DNA from 4 places in the Pseudomonas sp. J452 genome. Region 3 is predicted to be linked to each of the others. Evidence: predicted binding sites of a transcription regulator. Region 3 holds the regulator's gene; each other region holds the start of a gene.
The links. The regulator sigma-54, encoded in region 3, starts transcription at its own class of promoters, with help from an activator protein. The targets are predictions, from matches to a motif close to ANTGGCATNNANNTTGCTNT.

Region 1 (4,282 bases), 1.1 Mb from region 3:
GCGCGCAAGAAGGGCCAGATCGCCCGTTCCCGAGAGCTCAACACCCTCGCGGTGACCCTCGCCGGTGCCGTGGCGTTGTTGATGTACGGCGGGCAGATGGGCGATGCCTTGCTCGACATCATGCGCGCCAACTTCGCCTTGCCGCGCGAGGTACTGCTGGATGACCGCAGCATGGCGCTGTACCTGCTGGCGGCGGGCAAGGCGGCGCTGGAGATGATGCAGCCGTTCCTGATCGTGCTGCTGATTGCCTCCATCGTCGGCCCGATTGCTCTGGGGGGCTGGCTGTTCTCCGCCGAGGCGCTGCAACCCAAGGCCAGCCGGATGAATCCCTGGGAAGGGCTCAAACGCATGTTCTCGACCAAGGCCCTGGTCGAGCTGCTCAAGGCCCTGGCCAAGTTCGTGATCATCCTGATGGTGGGGCTGGCCGTGCTCTCGGCGGATCAGGACGACCTGATGGCGCTGGCCAATGAGCCGGTCGAGTCGGCCATCCTGCACGGCGCGCTGATCGTCGGGCAGAGCACCCTGTGGCTGGCCTGTGGCCTGATTCTGATTGCCGCGGTGGATGTGCCGTTCCAGCTCTGGGATGCCAAGCAGAAGCTGATGATGACCAAGCAGGAAGTGCGCGACGAGTACAAGGACAGCGAGGGCAAGCCCGAGGTCAAGTCAAAGATCCGCCAGTTGCAGCGGCAGATGGCCGAGCGGCGGATGATGCAACAGGTGCCGGAGGCCGACGTGGTGATCACCAACCCGACGCACTTCGCCGTGGCCCTCAAGTACGACCCGGCCAAGGGCAATGCGCCGGTGTTGCTGGCCAAGGGTGGCGACTTCCTGGCGCTGAAGATTCGCGAGATTGCCCAGGAACACAAGGTCACCCTGCTCGAATCGCCCGCCCTGGCGCGAGCGGTGTACTTCTCCACCGAAATCGATCATGAAATTCCCGCGGGCCTCTACCTGGCCGTGGCCCAGGTGCTGGCCTACGTCTACCAGCTCAAGCAGTTCCGCGCCGGCAAGGGCAAGCGCCCGGGGCCGCTGCCGGATCTGCCGATTCCGCCGGACCTGCGCCGCGACGAGTAGCGCGCTGTACGTTCGTCGCCTGCCGTTGACAGCTCTGTCGTGCGACCTACACCTGCTAGTAGGTCGGTGGCCTTGCCGTTGCCGTGGTACTGAACCTGAACGGAGTCAGATCACTCGCTACGGAGCATCCCATGGCCAGAATTGCCCTCACCAGCGCCCTGCGCGGCGAATACGAACACCTCTTCAACAGCTGTCAGATTCGCCCGGCCAAGGCCGGCGAGGTCGAAGCCCTGATCGATAAACTGAATGGCAACCGTCCGCGCTACCAGCGTGTAGGCCAGGCGCTGGGCATTCCCTGGGGTTTCATCGCGGTGGTGCACAACATGGAAAGCAGCCAAAGCTTCACCGGCCACCTGCACAACGGCGATCCGCTGACGGCGCGTACCGTGCAGGTACCCGCCGGGCGGCCGAAGAGCGGAAATCCGCCCTTTACCTGGGAGGAGAGCGCCGAAGATGCCCTGCTGCTGAAGAAGCTGGGCGCGATGACCGACTGGAGTCTGGCCGGTACGCTCTACCAGTTGGAGTTGTACAACGGCTTCGGCTACCGCCTGCACCACCCGCATGTGCTGAGCCCTTACCTGTGGGGCTATTGCAACCACTACAGCAGTGGCAAGTACGTGCAGGACGGCACCTGGTCAGATAGCGCGATTACCAAGCAGTGTGGCGCCGCTGTGTTGCTGCGGCGCATGGCCGAGCGCGGCCTGGTCGAGTTTGCCGATCAGCCTAAACCGGTGGTGGTGGCCTACTCGATGAGTGCGTCCGCCGATCCACTCGAGATGCAGCGGGTCGAGGCCCTGCAGGGTTGGCTGAATACCTACCCTGGAATCTTCGTCAAGGTCGACGGCATTCCCGGCAAACGCACCTCCGAGGCTTACCAGTTGGTGACGGGCGACTACCTGCCGGGCGATCCACGGGCGCGTCAGCGCATTGCCGCCTAGCCGCTGAACCGCCCTGCAGTCCGCAGGGCGGCCCTTGTTTCGCGGGCGCTGCAGGCTCGTCGAGCAAATTGGAATGCTTCTTGCCATAACTCCAGCACGGCGCGCTTTCGCGTCAAAAGATTGAATAGGCTGGGGAAAACAAGTGGCAGTGGATCGCGCGCAAATCATCGGTGACGTACGCACCAACCTGTCGGGGTTACGCCACGGCAATCTGGGCATCCCGCTGATGCTGCTGGTCATGCTTGCCATGGTCATGCTGCCGATCCCGCCGTTCCTGCTCGACGTGCTGTTTACCTTCAGTATTGCGCTGTCCATCGTGGTCCTGCTGGTGGCGATCTATTCCTTGCGCCCGCTGGATTTTGCCGTGTTCCCAACCGTGCTGCTGGCCGCGACGCTGCTGCGCCTGGCGCTCAACGTCGCCTCCACGCGGGTGGTGCTGCTGCACGGCCAGGACGGTCACGATGCCGCCGGTAAGGTGATCCAGGCCTTTGGTGAGGTGGTGATCGGCGGTAACTACGTGGTCGGTGCGGTGGTGTTCGCCATCCTCATGATCATCAACTTCGTGGTGGTCACCAAGGGTGCCGGGCGTATTTCCGAAGTGAGCGCACGCTTCACCCTGGATGCCATGCCCGGCAAGCAGATGGCCATCGACGCCGACCTCAACTCCGGCCTGATCGACCAGCCGGAAGCCAAGCGCCGGCGCACCGAGGTGTCCCAGGAAGCCGATTTCTATGGCTCGATGGACGGTGCCAGCAAGTTCGTCCGCGGCGACGCCATTGCCGGTCTGCTGATTCTGTTCATCAACCTGATCGGCGGTATCGCCATCGGCATGTTCCAGCACGACCTGGCCTTCGGCGAGGCGGGGCGCATCTACACCCTGCTGACCATCGGTGACGGCCTGGTGGCGCAGATTCCGTCGCTGCTGCTGTCCACCGCGGCGGCGATCATGGTTACCCGCGTGTCGACCTCGGAGGACATGGGCGCCCAGGTAAGCCGGCAGATGTTCGCCTCACCGCGCGCGCTGGCGGTTGCCGCGGCCATCATGATCGCCATGGGCCTGGTGCCGGGCATGCCGCATTTCTCCTTCATCAGCCTCGGCCTGATCGCTGCCGGCGCTGCCTACTGGATCGCCAACAAGCAGCGCAAGGGCAAGGAAGAAGAGGTCAAGGAAGTCCAGCGTCAGCAGGAACTGCTGCCGGCGCAGCGCTCCCAGGAAGTCAAGGAGCTAGGTTGGGATGACGTTACCCCGGTTGACATGGTCGGCCTGGAGGTAGGCTATCGCCTGATCCCGCTGGTCGATCGGGCCCAGGGTGGGCAATTGCTGGCGCGGATCAAGGGGGTGCGCAAGAAGCTCTCCCAGGAAATGGGCTTCCTGATGCCCTCGGTGCATATCCGCGACAACCTTGATCTGCTGCCCAATGCCTACCGCCTGACCCTGATGGGCGTCAGCGTGGCCGAAGCCGAGGTGTACCCGGAGCGCGAGTTGGCGATCAACCCGGGGCAGGTGTTCGGCACCCTCAATGGGATTGCCGCCAAGGACCCGGCATTCGGCCTGGAGGCGGTGTGGATCGACCCGACCCAGCGCGACCAGGCGCAATCGCTTGGCTACACGGTGGTCGACGCCAGCACCGTGGTTGCCACCCACCTTAACCAGGTGCTGCACAAGCACGCCCACGAACTGCTCGGTCATGAGGAAGTGCAGCAGCTGCTGCAGTTGCTGGCCAAGAGCTCGCCGAAGCTGGCCGAAGAGCTGGTGCCGGGCCTGGTGTCGCTGTCGACCCTGCTCAAGGTGCTGCAGGCTTTGCTGCAGGAACAGGTGCCGGTGCGCGACATCCGCACCATCGCCGAAGCCATCGCCAACGTGGCGCCAAAGAGTCAAGATCCCGCCGCGATGGTCGCCGCGGTGCGTGTCGCGCTGGCCCGCGCAATCGTGCAAAGCGTTGTGGGACTAGAGCCGGAGCTGCCTGTGATCACCCTGGAGCCCAGGTTGGAACAGATATTGCTCAATAGCCTGCAGAAGGCCGGTCAGGGCTCCGAGGATGGCATCCTCCTCGAACCTGGCATGGCTGAAAAGCTGCAACGCTCCCTGGTGGAAGCGGCGCAGCGCCAGGAAATGCTCGGCAAACCGGTGATCCTGCTGGTAGCCGGCCCGGTTCGGGCGATGCTCTCGCGGTTTGCGCGGCTCGCAGTACCCAGCATGCATGTCCTGGCTTATCAGGAAATACCGGATAACAAGCAGGTCACGATCGTTGCCACGGTCGGCCAGAACT
Region 2 (4,282 bases), 2.3 Mb from region 3:
TGAATCACTTTAGGTTCAGCACTGTTCATGACATCCGATTTCCCTGAGCAGCCAGAAGTTACTGGCAGTCTGCCAGCAAGTACCTGATAGATAGCCAGAAGCATGCCAGCGCTGCAAGCCCGCAGAATGCGGGCTTGCGAAGAAATACTGCCAATACCGAAACCAGCACTACGCCCTAAACTGACTTTTTTTGTCACCTGAAGAACAAGGCTTCTGGCCCGCCCCGGACTGAGCGAACGCAGTACGGCCATGACCCGCCCCTCCGTAAGCGCCCCGACACCTTTTTTATCTCGCCAGTTCCCCTGGCTTTGTGATATTTCTCAATCGTTTAGCTGACCTGGCCAACCAGGGTGCAACGCAGTCACCACACACAACGAACTGCGCCACGGCTGAACCATTGCAAAAGGGGATGGCGGGCCACGGCACGCCAGAAACAGACAAGCCAACCGGGGACCCTCATGAACAGGCTTGTGCTGCTAATCGTTGTGCTGGCGCTTGCCGGCTGCTCTGCCACTGCCAAGACCTATGAGAAGAAGGGACGCAAAGGCCTGCATATCAATTGCTCCGGACTGACCTCAGACTGGGAGCAGTGCGAGAAGAAAGCCACCATCGCCTGCGGCCGCAAAGGCTACAAGGTCATGGCCAAAGCCGGCAGTGAAAGCGGTGAAGATGATCCTGCGGATTTCGTCTTCGGCCTCAACCCGGCCGGGTTCTCCAGTCGCACCATGATCGTGCTGTGCAAGTAGCCGATCACTGAGTATCACCGCCCCACGCACCCACCTGCTCTGCCCCTGTGGCTAGCCGCAGGACTGTCTACGCCGACCTGCCCTTGAACCCGGCACAGGCTGCTGGAGCATGACAGGCACGCCACCCACCCGCGCCTCGCAACGCCCATATCCAGATCGAGCGCCGTCGCTGCGGCTACCAAACGACTGCAACTAGCGCCCCCTGCTCTCTGCGAAGGCCCCCTCCTCATCCCCCTTCGAGAAGCAGACGGCTATCCGACCCAATATCTGGCGTGCGCCGCAGATGCTGAACAGAAACGGGGCGAATTTCTCGCCAACGCGTCATAAGAATCGCGAAAGCACCGGACTAGAGCCTTGCAAGACGAGTGGCACAAGCCTTGCTCTTTGGTCAAAGGCGCTTATTCATAACCCACGATAACTATACGAACCGCCTGGCTACGCCCTACCTCTCGATCTGCCGAACAGAACCTACTTCTAAAAATTGCAGCGAGGATTCAGCACATGGAACAGGCCACCCCAACCCTGGAGGAGCTGCACCAGCTCATCCGGATGTCCGACACCATCAATATGGAAATCTTCTATTGGTGGTGTATCGCCCTGATGGTCGTCATCCACGCCGGCTTCCTCTCCTACGAAATCGGCGCCTCGCGCCTGAAGAACGTGCTGACCGCCGGGGTGAAGAACATCCTCGCCTTCGCCTTCATCGTGCCGACCTTTTTCTTCTTCGGCTGGTGGATCTACAACGGCTTCGCCACCGGCATCGTGCCGAATCTGGAAGGCGCCGCCGCCAGCCTGCCGTGGAGCGGCAGCATGGGGCCGAACATCAAGGACAACGCCACCGGCATCTTCTGGGCGGCCTTCGCCCTGTTCGCTGCCACCACGGCCTCGATCATGTCCGGCGCGCTGATCGAGCGCACCCGCATGAGCGCCTTCATCATCCTCGCCATTATCCTCGGCTCCGGCGTGTGGATTCTCGGCGCGGCCTGGAGCTGGCACCCGGCCGGCTGGCTGACCACCGAGTGGGGTTTCCATGACGTTGGTGCGGCCGGTTGCGTGCACACCATCGCCGGCTTCTTCACCCTCGGCGTGCTGATCAACGTCGGCGCCCGTATCGGTCGCTTCAATGCCGATGGCAGCGCCAACGAAATCGTCGGCCACAGCATGCCGATGAGCGTGATCGGCCTGATGCTGGTGATCGTCGGTTTCTTCGGCTTCCTCGGCGGCTGCATCATCTACAACATCGGCGGCCAGTGGACCAACATCTACGGCCAGCCGACCACCCTCTCCGCCTTCGCCTTCAACACCCTGATGGGTTTTGCCGGCGGCCTGATCGGTGCCTACCTGACTACCCGCGAGCCGTTCTGGATGATGTCCGGCGGGCTGATCGGCATCATCTCCGTGGCCCCTGGCCTGGACGTCTACTACCCACCGTTCGCCTACGTGATCGGCATGGGCGTGGCCGCTGCCGCGCCGCTGGTGCAGAAGTTCCTGGTCAAGCGCGGCATCGATGACGCCGTGGGTGCCTTCGCCGTACACGGCTTCGGTGGTTTCGCCGGCATCGTGATCAGCGGCATCTTCATCGCCGGCTACCCGAACATGGGGGAAGGCGTACCACCGGTGAACTTCCTCGGTCAGGCCGGTGGCGCCGTGGTGCTGGCCCTGCTGGGCTTCATCCCGGGCTACCTGATCTCTCTGCTGCTGAAGAAGCTGGGGGTCCTGCGCGTTCCGGCACATGCAGAAGAACGCGGCCTGGATCTGGTCGAAGTACCGGCCAAGGCCTACCCGGAATGGGCGCTGACCGGCGCCAGTGTCACCGTCACCAGCGCGCCTGTAGCCAGCGAAGTCGCTGTCGGTGAAGCCAAAACCGCCTAGGACCTTTTGATCGTCGGCCATGCTGCGTTGAAGTTGGGCTCGGCAAGCCGCTTGCGGCTAACGCGCTTTAGCGCGGCCCGAAGGGCGAGTGAAACGAGTACTGCTCATTTACAGCTCGTAAACTCCGCGCCCTCGCCCAACTTCGCCTTGCCTGGCTCTAGCTCAAAAAGATCCTGAACAAGCATCAAGCAACAACGCCGCGCGCGGCATAAGCCGCGCGCTCTACCTGGGAGAAACACCATGAGCAGTCCGATTAGCAGCTGGGAAGGTGCCAGCAGCGTTTTCACCTATGCCGACAAACCCGCCGTGATGGGCTTCATCCTGGCGGTAGCGGCGGCCCTGACGGTCTTCGCCATCTGGGCCACCGTGCGCCACGAGAAGCACAGCTATAACAACCCGATGACCAAATGAAGGGGGCGGGCCGCCACCTGCGGGTGACGGCCCGGCAGCCCTGCTGATCATCCAGGCCCATCCGCACAGCACTGGCGACTAGCTGCAACAGCTCGCCGAAAGCCTCAAGACCGCCTTGCAGCACTAATGCAGCGACCTGCCATACGTCGCGGCAACCTGCCTCATAGCCTGCTGCGCTGCCACGGGATAACAAACGAGCCAAAGCCGGCGTTTCGACCTATCGTTGCTCTATCTTCAACGGATCGAAGTCATTGCGCCCATGCAGTACCGTCCCTGGCCCCTTCTTCTGCTTATTTGTAGCGTTTTGCTTGCCAGCCCCGCGGTGGCGGAGCAGCGCAACATCAAGGTCGGCGTGTATGCCAACGAGCCGAAGATCATGCTCGGCCGAGATGGCCAGCTGTCCGGCATCTTCGGTGATCTGCTAGGCGAGATCGCCCGCCACGAAGACTGGCAGCTGCAACCGGTTGCCTGCGAGTGGCAGCAGTGCCTGGAGCTGACCCGCAGCGGGCAGATCGACCTGATGCCGGATGTTGCCTGGAACGATGAGCGCGCGCAGATCTTCGACTTCCACAAACTACCGGCCCTCTTCAGTTGGTCGCAGATTTACAGCCAGCAGGACCTGCGCCTGAATTCCCAACTCGACCTCAATGGCCGGCGCATCGCGGTGCTGGCCGGTTCGGTACAGGAAACCTATCTGCACACGCTGCTCGACAGCTTTGGCCTGCGTGCCGAACTGCTGCCCGTGCAGAGCCTGCAGCAAGGCTTCGAACTGGTCGCCAGAGGCAACGCCGATGCCGCGGTCGCCAACCAGCGCTTCGGTGACTACAACGCCGAGCGCTTCGGCCTGCACAGCACGCCGATCATGTTCCAGCCGGCGCGCCTGTTCTTTGCCACCCGCAAAGGCCAGAACGCCGACCTGCTGACAGTCATCGACGGCCACCTGCAGACCTGGCAGGAGCAGACCGACTCACCCTACTACCAGATCATCCAGCGCTGGGGCAGCGAACCGCCACAGCTGAACATTCCAGCGAGTTTGTGGTGGGCCCTGGTCACCCTGGCCAGCCTGCTGCTGCTGACCCTCGGCGGAGCCATTGTGCTGCGCCGCCAGGTGGCCCGGCAGACCCGCGACCTGAGTGCCAACGAATTACGCCTGAACACCATCCTCGACAGCGTCGAGGCCTACATCTACATCAAGGACCCGCAACTGCGTTACCAGTACGTCAACCAGAAGATCTGCGAGCTGTTCGGCCAAC
Region 3 (4,282 bases):
GGCGATGGTCACATAGGCGCGGTTGCTGGCAGCGAAACGCGGTAGCCACTTGTGCAGGTAGGCATGGATGTCCTGGTACATCTCCTCGACATCCGGCTGTGCGGCCAGGTACTCGGCAACCGGTGCCTGCAGGCCGGACATCTCGCGCAGGTCAGGCTTCCAGTAGGGATTGGGCAGGCAGCGTACGTCGAACACCAGGTCGGCATCCACCGGCATGCCACGCTTGAAACCGAAGGACTCGATCAGGAAAGCGGTACCCGGCTCGGGCTTGTTCAGCAGGCGCAGCTTGAGGGTGTCGCGCAACTGGTAAAGATTGAGGTGGGTGGTATCGATCTTCAGGTCGGCCAGATCGGTGATCGGGCTGAGCAGGGCCTCCTCGTCGCGAATGGCTTCGGCCAGGGCGCGGGTCTCGTTGGTCAGCGGGTGACGCCGGCGGGTCTCGGAGAAGCGCTTGAGCAGGGTTTCCTCGTCGGCATCCAGGTACAGCACGTCGCAGAGGATGTGGCGGGCGCGGACTTCGGCGAGCAGTTCGGGAAAGCGCTTGAGCTGGCTGGGCAGGTTGCGGGCGTCGATGGAGACGGCGACCAGCGGGTGCAACAGTTCGGTTTCCAGCAGCGCACGCTCGGCCAGCTCGGGCAACAGGCCGGCCGGCAGGTTGTCGATGCAGTAGAAACCGTTGTCCTCCAGTACATCGAGAGCAGTGCTCTTGCCCGAGCCGGAGCGGCCGCTGACGATGATCAGGCGCATCACACTGTCCTACCCTGGCCTACTGGCCGTTCTGCACGTCGACGACTACCTGGTAGAGGCTTTCACTGCTTTGCGCCTGGCGCAGGCGCTCGCGCACATCGGCGCGGTCGAGCATGCTGGCGATCTGCCGGAGCAGCTCCAGGTGCTCGTCGGTCGCCGCTTCCGGTACCAGCAGGACGAACAGCAGGTCCACCGGGGCGCCGTCGATGGCGTCGAAATCCACTGCCGCATCCAGGCGCAGCACGGCGCTGATCGGCGCTGCGCAGCCGGGCAGGCGGCAGTGAGGAATGGCGATGCCGTTGCCGAACCCGGTGGAACCGAGTTTTTCACGGGCAATCAGGCTTTCAAAAATGTCCTGGCCATCCAGGTCGGGCAATTCGCGCGCGACCAGGTTGGCAATTTGTTCCAGAACGCGTTTTTTGCTGCCGCCGGACACGTTCACCAGGGAACGGCCGGCGGTCAGGATATTTTCAAGTCGGATCATGTGTGGGGGATATCAGCGGGCTGTCGCGCCTTGCAGGCGGTTGAGCTGCTTTTCCTTGTGTTTGATCAGTTGGCGGTCAAGTTTGTCGGCGAGCAGATCGATCGCCGCATACATGTCTTCGTGCTCTGCGTTGGCGACGACTTCACCGCCGGCAATGTGCAGGGTGGCTTCGATTTTCTGCTTGAGTTTCTCGACCTCCATGATCACCTGCACATTGGTGATCTTGTCGAAATGGCGCTCCAGTCGGCCGAGTTTCTCGCCGATGTAGTCGCGCAGGGCGTCGGTCACATCCAGTTGGTGTCCACTGATGTTGACTTGCATACCGCTTCTCCTTGTTGCCGTGTGTAAGAGACAGGCTAGCGGGCCTGCCACCGTAACACTTTGGCTTGAGAAGGCTTTTGCAGAACTGTCCTGTGCTTCCCCCTCGGGGCAGGGCGCCTGGCGCGCATGCAGTTTTGCAAAAGCCTTCCCTCAGTGCCGCATCACATCAGTCGCTGGCGCATGCATCAGGCACTGCGCGCTACATCAACCGCTTGCGTTCGCTCGAAGGCGCTATCCCGAGGGATTCGCGGTATTTGGCGACGGTGCGACGGGCTACCTGAATGCCCTGTTCTTCCAGTAAACCAGCGATCTTGCTGTCACTCAACGGCTTTTTCGCGTTTTCCGCTGCGACCAGTTTTTTGATGATGGCGCGGATCGCCGTCGACGAGCATTCGCCGCCTTCCGAGGTGCTAACGTGGCTGGAGAAGAAGTATTTCAGCTCGTAAATGCCACGCGGGGTGTGCATGAATTTCTGCGTGGTGACCCGCGAAATGGTCGATTCGTGCATGCCCACCGCTTCGGCGATGTCATGCAGGACCAGCGGCTTCATCGCCTCGTCGCCGTATTCGAGGAAGCCGCGCTGGTGCTCGACGATCTGCGTGGCGACCTTCATCAGCGTCTCGTTGCGGCTCTGCAGGCTCTTGATGAACCAGCGCGCTTCCTGCAACTGGTTGCGCATGAAGGTGTTGTCGGCGCTGGAGTCGGCGCGTTTGACGAAGCCTGCGTACTGGGCGTTGACGCGCAGGCGCGGCACCGCCTCCTGGTTCAGCTCCACCAGCCAGCGTTCGTTATGCTTGCGTACCAGGACGTCGGGGATCACGTATTCCGGCTCGCTGGCTTCGATCTGTGAGCCGGGGCGCGGGTTGAGGCTCTGGATCAGCTCGATGATCTGGCGCAGCTCGTCTTCCTTGAGCTTCATGCGCCGCATCAGCTGGCTGTAGTCGCGGCTGCCGAGCAGGTCGAGGTGGTCGCCGGCCAGGCGCTGGGCCTCGCTCAGCCAGGGCGTGCTGGCCGGCAGCTGGCGCAGTTGCAGAAGCAGGCATTCGCGCAGGTCGCGGGCGCCGACGCCGGCTGGGTCGAAGTTCTGGATGCGGTGCAGCACGGCTTCGACTTCGTCGAGCTCGACGTCCATTTCCGGGTCGAAGGCCTCGACGATTTCCTCGAGCGACTCTTCCAGGTAGCCCTGATTGTTGATGCAGTCGATCAGGGTTACGGCGATCAGGCGGTCGGTGTCCGACATCGGCGCCAGGTTGAGCTGCCAGAGCAAATGGGTCTGCAGGCTTTCGCCGGCCGAGGTACGGGTGGTGAAGTCCCACTCGTCATCGTCATTGCTCGGCAGGCTGCTGGCGCTGGTCTGGTAGACATCTTCCCAGGCGGTATCGACCGGCAGTTCGTTGGGAATGCGTTCGTTCCACTCGCCGTCCTCGATGGAGTCGGCGGGGGTGCTGTTGGTTTCCTGGTAGGTGTCCTGCTGCTGTTTGGACTGGGCGTTCTGCTCTTCGCCGTCGGCCAGCGGATCGCTGTTGTCGAAGTCTTCGCCTTCTTCCTGGCGCTCCAGCATGGGGTTGGATTCCAGGGCTTCCTGGATTTCCTGTTGCAGGTCCAGGGTGGAAAGCTGGAGTAGGCGAATGGCTTGTTGCAGCTGCGGCGTCATCGTCAGCTGCTGGCCCATCTTGAGGACTAGCGAAGGTTTCATGGCAGGAAGCTTTGCACCTTATTTGCCGGCGCAATTGCGCCATTCACTACAGGGCGCCGGGGCGCCGCCAATAAGCAAATTATATGCCCGAAACTGGCGATCTTGCCTAGGCTTGACAACGTCCCTGTAGTGAAGCAGTGCCTGCGTCAGAGGCGGAACTCGTGCCCGAGGTAGACTTCTTTCACCAGTTGGTTGGCCAGGATGCTTTCGGCATCGCCTTCGGCGATCAGCTGGCCGTCATTGACAATGTAGGCGGTCTCGCAGATGTCGAGGGTCTCGCGCACGTTGTGGTCGGTGATCAGCACACCAATGCCCTTGGCCTTGAGGTGGTAAATGATCTGCTTGATATCGCCGACCGAGATCGGGTCGACACCGGCGAAGGGTTCATCCAACAGAATGAATTTCGGCTCGGTGGCCAGGGCGCGGGCGATTTCCACGCGGCGGCGTTCACCACCGGACAGGCTCATGCCGAGGTTGTCGCGGATGTGGTTGATGTGGAACTCCTGCAGCAGGGTCTCCAGCGCGGCGTGGCGGCCGGCGCGGTCGAGGTCCTTGCGGGCTTCCAGAATGGCCATGATGTTGTCGGCCACCGACAGCTTGCGGAAGATCGAGGCTTCCTGCGGCAGGTAGCCGATACCGACGCGCGCGCGGCCGTGCATGGGCTGGTGGCTGACGTCGAGGTTGTCGATCAGCACGCGGCCCTGGTCGGCCTGTACCAGGCCAACGATCATGTAGAAACAAGTGGTCTTGCCGGCGCCGTTGGGGCCGAGCAGGCCGACGATCTGGCCGCTGTCGATGGACAGGCTGACGTCACGGACGACCTGGCGGCCCTTGTAACTCTTGGCCAGGTGCTGGGCTTTGAGGGTCGCCATTACTGCGCTTGCTCCGGTTGGCCGGTTTTCTTGCGCGGCTGGATGACCATGTCGATACGTGGGCGCGGCGTGCTCAGGGCGGTGCCGTTGGCGCGGCCGGCGTTGACGATCTGGCGCTGGGTGTCATAGACGATCTTCTCGCCTTCGAAGGTATTGCCTTCC
Region 4 (4,282 bases), 1.8 Mb from region 3:
TCACCGTGATATGGCAAGTGGCGGAGACCACTACGCGCACTTCCGGAGCACCGATCAGGCCATCGCCATCGAAGTCCCAGCCCTTGCGCGCCAGCAGCGCGCGGCGGGCGGCCGACAGGCTGGCCAGGGTGCAGGCGGTGGCGCTGGTGCCGAAACCGACGGCGCTGCTGCGGGGCAGGTCGAGGGCTTCCAGCACCCAGCGTCCGGCGGTGCGCTCCAGCACATCGGCGACCGGGGCATTGTCGAAGGAGGAAGCGCACTGGTCCCAGGCCAGCACCATGCGTTCTGCGGCGGCGGCAGCGGGCAGGGTGGCGCCGATGACGAAGCCGAAGTAGCGCGGGCCGTTGCTGGCCACGGTGGCCGGTGAGCCGATTTCGTCCAGCTGGCGCAGCACCTCCTGATCATTCAGGCCCTGTTCGGGCAGCTGCTGCTCGAAGGCCTTCAGGGCAGCGATGGCGGCGGGCGAGGGGAAGACCGGACGGTTGTCGATGCCATCGAAATAGTCGAGGGCGCGGCGATCCGCTTCGGCCAGTAGCTGGCGTTCTTCGTGGCTGGTGGGCATGGCGTTCTCGGCGGTGGGCGGGGATGCCTTCACCTTAGCCAGTCGCGGCTTGCCAGCGCAGATACACAGTTAGGGGAAGTGAGCCGTACAGTTGACGGCTGCTTCGGTACGGATGGGGTAACAGGGCAAGATTGACCGGTACAGTTATGGCGCCCGTGGGCCGGGCGCCGCTGCTTGAGTCAGTTACCCAGCATATCGTGCATGGCGATGATCTGTTCGGCCACCTGGATCAGCTTCTGCTGACGGCTCATGGCCTGGCGACGCATCAGGGTGTAGGCGTCTTCCTCGTTGCAGCTCTTCATCTTCATCAGCAGGCCCTTGGCCAGTTCGATGCGCTTGCGTTCGGCCAGTTGCTCGTCACGCGCCACCAGTTGCGCGCGCAGGGCCTGGTCGCTCTCGAAGCGGGCCATGGCCACGTCGAGGATCGGTTGCAGGCGCTGGGCATGGATGCCTTCGACGATGTAGGCGCTGACGCCGGACTGGATGGCCTGGCGCATCACGCTGGGGTCGTGCTCGTCGGTGAACATGACGATCGGGCGTGGCTGGTCGCGGGTGACGAGAACCACCTGTTCCATCACGTCGCGGCCGGGAGACTCGGTATCGATCAGTACCACGTCGGGGCGTACGGCCTCGACGCGCTCGGGCAGGTCGATGGTCAGCCCCGACTCGTCGATGACCTCGAAGCCCGCCTCGATCAGTGCGCTCTTCAGGCGTCCGACCTTCTTCGGGGTGTCGTTGATCAGCAGAATTCGTAGCATGTTGGCGTTCGTCTCGCAGTGTTACAGGGCGATGGGCGCGGCAAGGCCGCTGCGCGCGTGAATGGCAAAGCTGCTGGCGTAGGCGGCCGGATCGCTGCCATCCCAGACCTTGCCATCGAGCAGCGTGGCCCTGCGCATCGGGTTGTTGGGTACGGCGATGCCCAGCGCTTCGGCAGCCTGGCGGTAGAGATCGAGCTGGTGGATCTGTCGGGCGACACCCAGGTAGTCCGGGTCGTCCTTGAGCAGGCCCCAGCGGCGGAACTGGGTCATGAACCACATGCCATCGGACAGCCAGGGCATGGTCACTTCACCTTCGGCGAAGAAACGCAGCGGATGGGCGTCCAGCCAGGCATGACCTAGACCGTCTTGATACTGGCCAAGGAAGCGCGGCTCGATGGCCGACAGCGGCGCGTCGACGTATTCGCTGCTGCTGATCAGTTGCGCGGTGCTGCGTTTGTTCTCTTCATTCTCATCGATGAAACGGCTGGCTTCCAGGACCGCCATGGTCAGGGCGCGGGCGGTGTTGGGGTACTGCTCGACGAACTCACGGGTGACGCCTAGCACTTTTTCCGGGTGGTTGGCCCAGATCATCTGGCTGGTGGCCAGGGTGAAGCCCTGGTCTTCGTCCACGGCCAGGGCGCCCCAGGGGCCGCCGGCACAGAAGCCATCGATACGCGACGCCTTGAGGTGGGTGACCATTTGCGAAGGCGGCACCACCACGCTGTTGACGTCTTCCAGGGGGTGGATGCCCTGGCTGGCGAGCCAGTAGTTCAGCCACATGGCATGGGTGCCGGTGGGGAAGGTCTGGGCGAAGGTCAGTTTTGCACCGCTTTGACGCACGCGTGTAGCCAGCGCCTCGGCACTGGTCACGCCGGCCTGCTTGAGCGGTTCGGAGAGGTTGATCGCCTGGCCGTTCTGGCACAGGCCCATGAGGATGGCCATGTCGGTGGCCGGGCCGCTGAGGCCCAGGTGAATGCCGTAGACCTGGCCGTACAGCGCCTGAGCGGCGTCCAGTTCGCCGGACAGCAGCTTGTCGCGCAGGGTGGCCCAGGAGGCCTGGCGCTGCAGGTTGAGGGTCAATCCATAAGGCTGGGCGAAGCCCTGAGTGGCTGCGACGATCAGCGAGGCGGAGTCGGTCAGGGCCATGAAGCCCAGATCCAGCACGCTCTTTTCCGGTGCATCGGAGCCTGCGACCCAGGCCAGGCTGTCGTTACGGGTGCTTTCGATTTCGCTCATGTACGTTGTTCCGCCGTTGAACAAAAAAGGCGTCGCCCCAGCTACCACGGGGTGGTAACCAGAAACGACGCCATTGTCTATGAACTGACTCCGCCGTTGGAGAAAGTTCTGCTGGTTTCGTTCTAGCAAGCGATATGCCAGCAGTAGCGCGGCAGAAAAACAAAACCCCGCCGGAGCGGGGTTTGGTGGGGCAGTGGGGTGGGGTAGAAGCTGCCTAAGATCTTTTGAGCTAGAGCCAGGCAAGGCGCAACGACCACCGGGAGTAACAGCCGCAGGCTGGCCCGAAGGGTAAGCGCCAGCGAATCAATTGGGCGAGGGCGCGGAGTTTACGAGTTGTAAATGAGCAGTACTCGTTGCACTCGCCCTTCGGGCCGCGCTGAAGCGCGTTAGCCGCAAGCGGCTTTCCGAGCCCAATTGACCAACCTGCGGCTGTTACTGCGTTGCAACGCAGCATGGCCGACGATCAAGAGATCGTAGGCAGGTTCTTAACGTTCCATCATCTGCTTCACATGATCCTGCGGAATCTGCTGCTTGCGGCCTTCGCTGTCTTCGAATTCGAGCATGCCGGTGTCGCGGTCCAGTTCCGGTTTGCCATCGCTGGTGAGCATCTGTCCGTCGGTGGTGGTGATGATGTATTCGCTGGAGCAACCAGCCAGGCCAACTGCGCAGAACAGAATCAGAATCCAGTGTTTCATCGAACAACTCCCAGTGTGTCAGCAGTAAAACCGCAATAACGGCTCGGGCTTTACGCTACTGGCTGAGCAATGCTGGCTGCAAGTGGAGGCAATAAAAAAGGATGCCGAAGCATCCTTTGTTTGACCGGGAGCAAGGACTCAGGCGGCGACGAAGCTGGCCGGGTAGGCGAGGCCAGCCTGGCTGCTCTGCACTTCGCTCAGGGTCTCGCGCACCACCTGCTTGGCCAGGCAGGCACATTTGCCGCACTGGCTGGCAACGCCCAGGGTTTCGCGAACGTCGCGGTAGCTGCAGCAGCCTTCATAGATGGCATCGCGGATTTGACCGTCGGTAACACCTTGGCAGAGGCAAACGTACATGGGCAGGCTCGGATGAGAATGGGTTGCTGTTGGCAGGGGATACTAATGTTAATGAGAATGCTTGTCAAAACTTTGCGTTAGCTTTTCCCGTCTGATCGATGCCGACCAGGGTTGGAGTGCTGCGAACCTTTAATCCAGCTTTGCAATAGGCACAAAAAACCCGGCCTGGGCCGGGTTTTGCTTTTGTGGCTGCACGGGATTAGTGGTCGAATTCGTCCCAGCCGCCCATTTCCTTCCAGCGGTTGACGATGCCGCAGAACAGCTCGGCCGTCTTCTCGGTGTCGTAGCGCGCGGAGTGCGCTTCCTTGCCGTCGAAGGCTATGCCGGCAGTCTGGCAGGCCTTGGCCAGCACGGTCTGGCCGTAGGCGAGGCCAGCCAGGGTGGCGGTGTCGAAGCTGGAGAAGGGGTGGAACGGGTTGCGCTTGATCTCGCAACGGGCCACGGCGGCATTCAGGAAGCCGAGGTCGAAGCTGCTGTTGTGGCCGACCAGGATGGCGCGCTTGCAGCCATTGGCCTTGATCGACTTGCGCAGGCCCTTGAAGATTTCACCCAGCGCGTGCTCTTCGCTCACCGCCATGCGCAGCGGGTGGTCCAGCTTGATGCCGGTGAACTCCAGCGCCGCCTGCTCGATGTTGGCGCCGGCGAACGGCTCGATGCGGAAGAAGTGGGTGTGG

Region 1: flhA (flagellar biosynthesis protein FlhA) is a predicted target of sigma-54. The motif match lies at 2,080-2,099, and genes of this name have one in related genera.
Region 2: LRS11_RS21020 (ammonium transporter) is a predicted target of sigma-54. The motif match lies at 1,111-1,130, and genes of this name have one in related genera.
Region 4: LRS11_RS18445 (CmpA/NrtA family ABC transporter substrate-binding protein) is a predicted target of sigma-54. The motif match lies at 2,679-2,698, and genes of this name have one in related genera.

Annotation. Positions count from the first base shown of each region.
Region 1 is NZ_CP088294.1:3,373,741-3,378,022, forward strand. It holds gene flhB (flagellar biosynthesis protein FlhB) at 1-1,074, shown strand, start outside; gene LRS11_RS15345 (hypothetical protein) at 1,206-2,012, shown strand; gene flhA (flagellar biosynthesis protein FlhA) at 2,161-4,282, shown strand, end outside.
Region 2 is NZ_CP088294.1:4,580,748-4,585,029, forward strand. It holds gene LRS11_RS21010 (hypothetical protein) at 1-29, opposite strand, end outside; gene LRS11_RS21015 (hypothetical protein) at 459-746, shown strand; gene LRS11_RS21020 (ammonium transporter) at 1,248-2,618, shown strand; gene LRS11_RS21025 (hypothetical protein) at 2,859-3,029, shown strand; gene LRS11_RS21030 (EAL domain-containing protein) at 3,352-4,282, shown strand, end outside.
Region 3 is NZ_CP088294.1:2,298,985-2,303,266, forward strand. It holds gene rapZ (RNase adapter RapZ) at 1-747, opposite strand, end outside; gene ptsN (PTS IIA-like nitrogen regulatory protein PtsN) at 767-1,231, opposite strand; gene hpf (ribosome hibernation-promoting factor, HPF/YfiA family) at 1,244-1,552, opposite strand; gene LRS11_RS10345 (RNA polymerase factor sigma-54) at 1,752-3,248, opposite strand; gene lptB (LPS export ABC transporter ATP-binding protein) at 3,395-4,120, opposite strand; gene lptA (lipopolysaccharide transport periplasmic protein LptA) at 4,120-4,282, opposite strand, start outside.
Region 4 is NZ_CP088294.1:4,062,798-4,067,079, reverse strand. It holds gene LRS11_RS18455 (pyridoxal-dependent decarboxylase) at 1-562, opposite strand, end outside; gene LRS11_RS18450 (ANTAR domain-containing response regulator) at 742-1,320, opposite strand; gene LRS11_RS18445 (CmpA/NrtA family ABC transporter substrate-binding protein) at 1,342-2,556, opposite strand; gene LRS11_RS18440 (YgdI/YgdR family lipoprotein) at 3,042-3,251, opposite strand; gene LRS11_RS18435 (bacterioferritin-associated ferredoxin) at 3,390-3,608, opposite strand; gene rnt (ribonuclease T) at 3,808-4,282, opposite strand, start outside.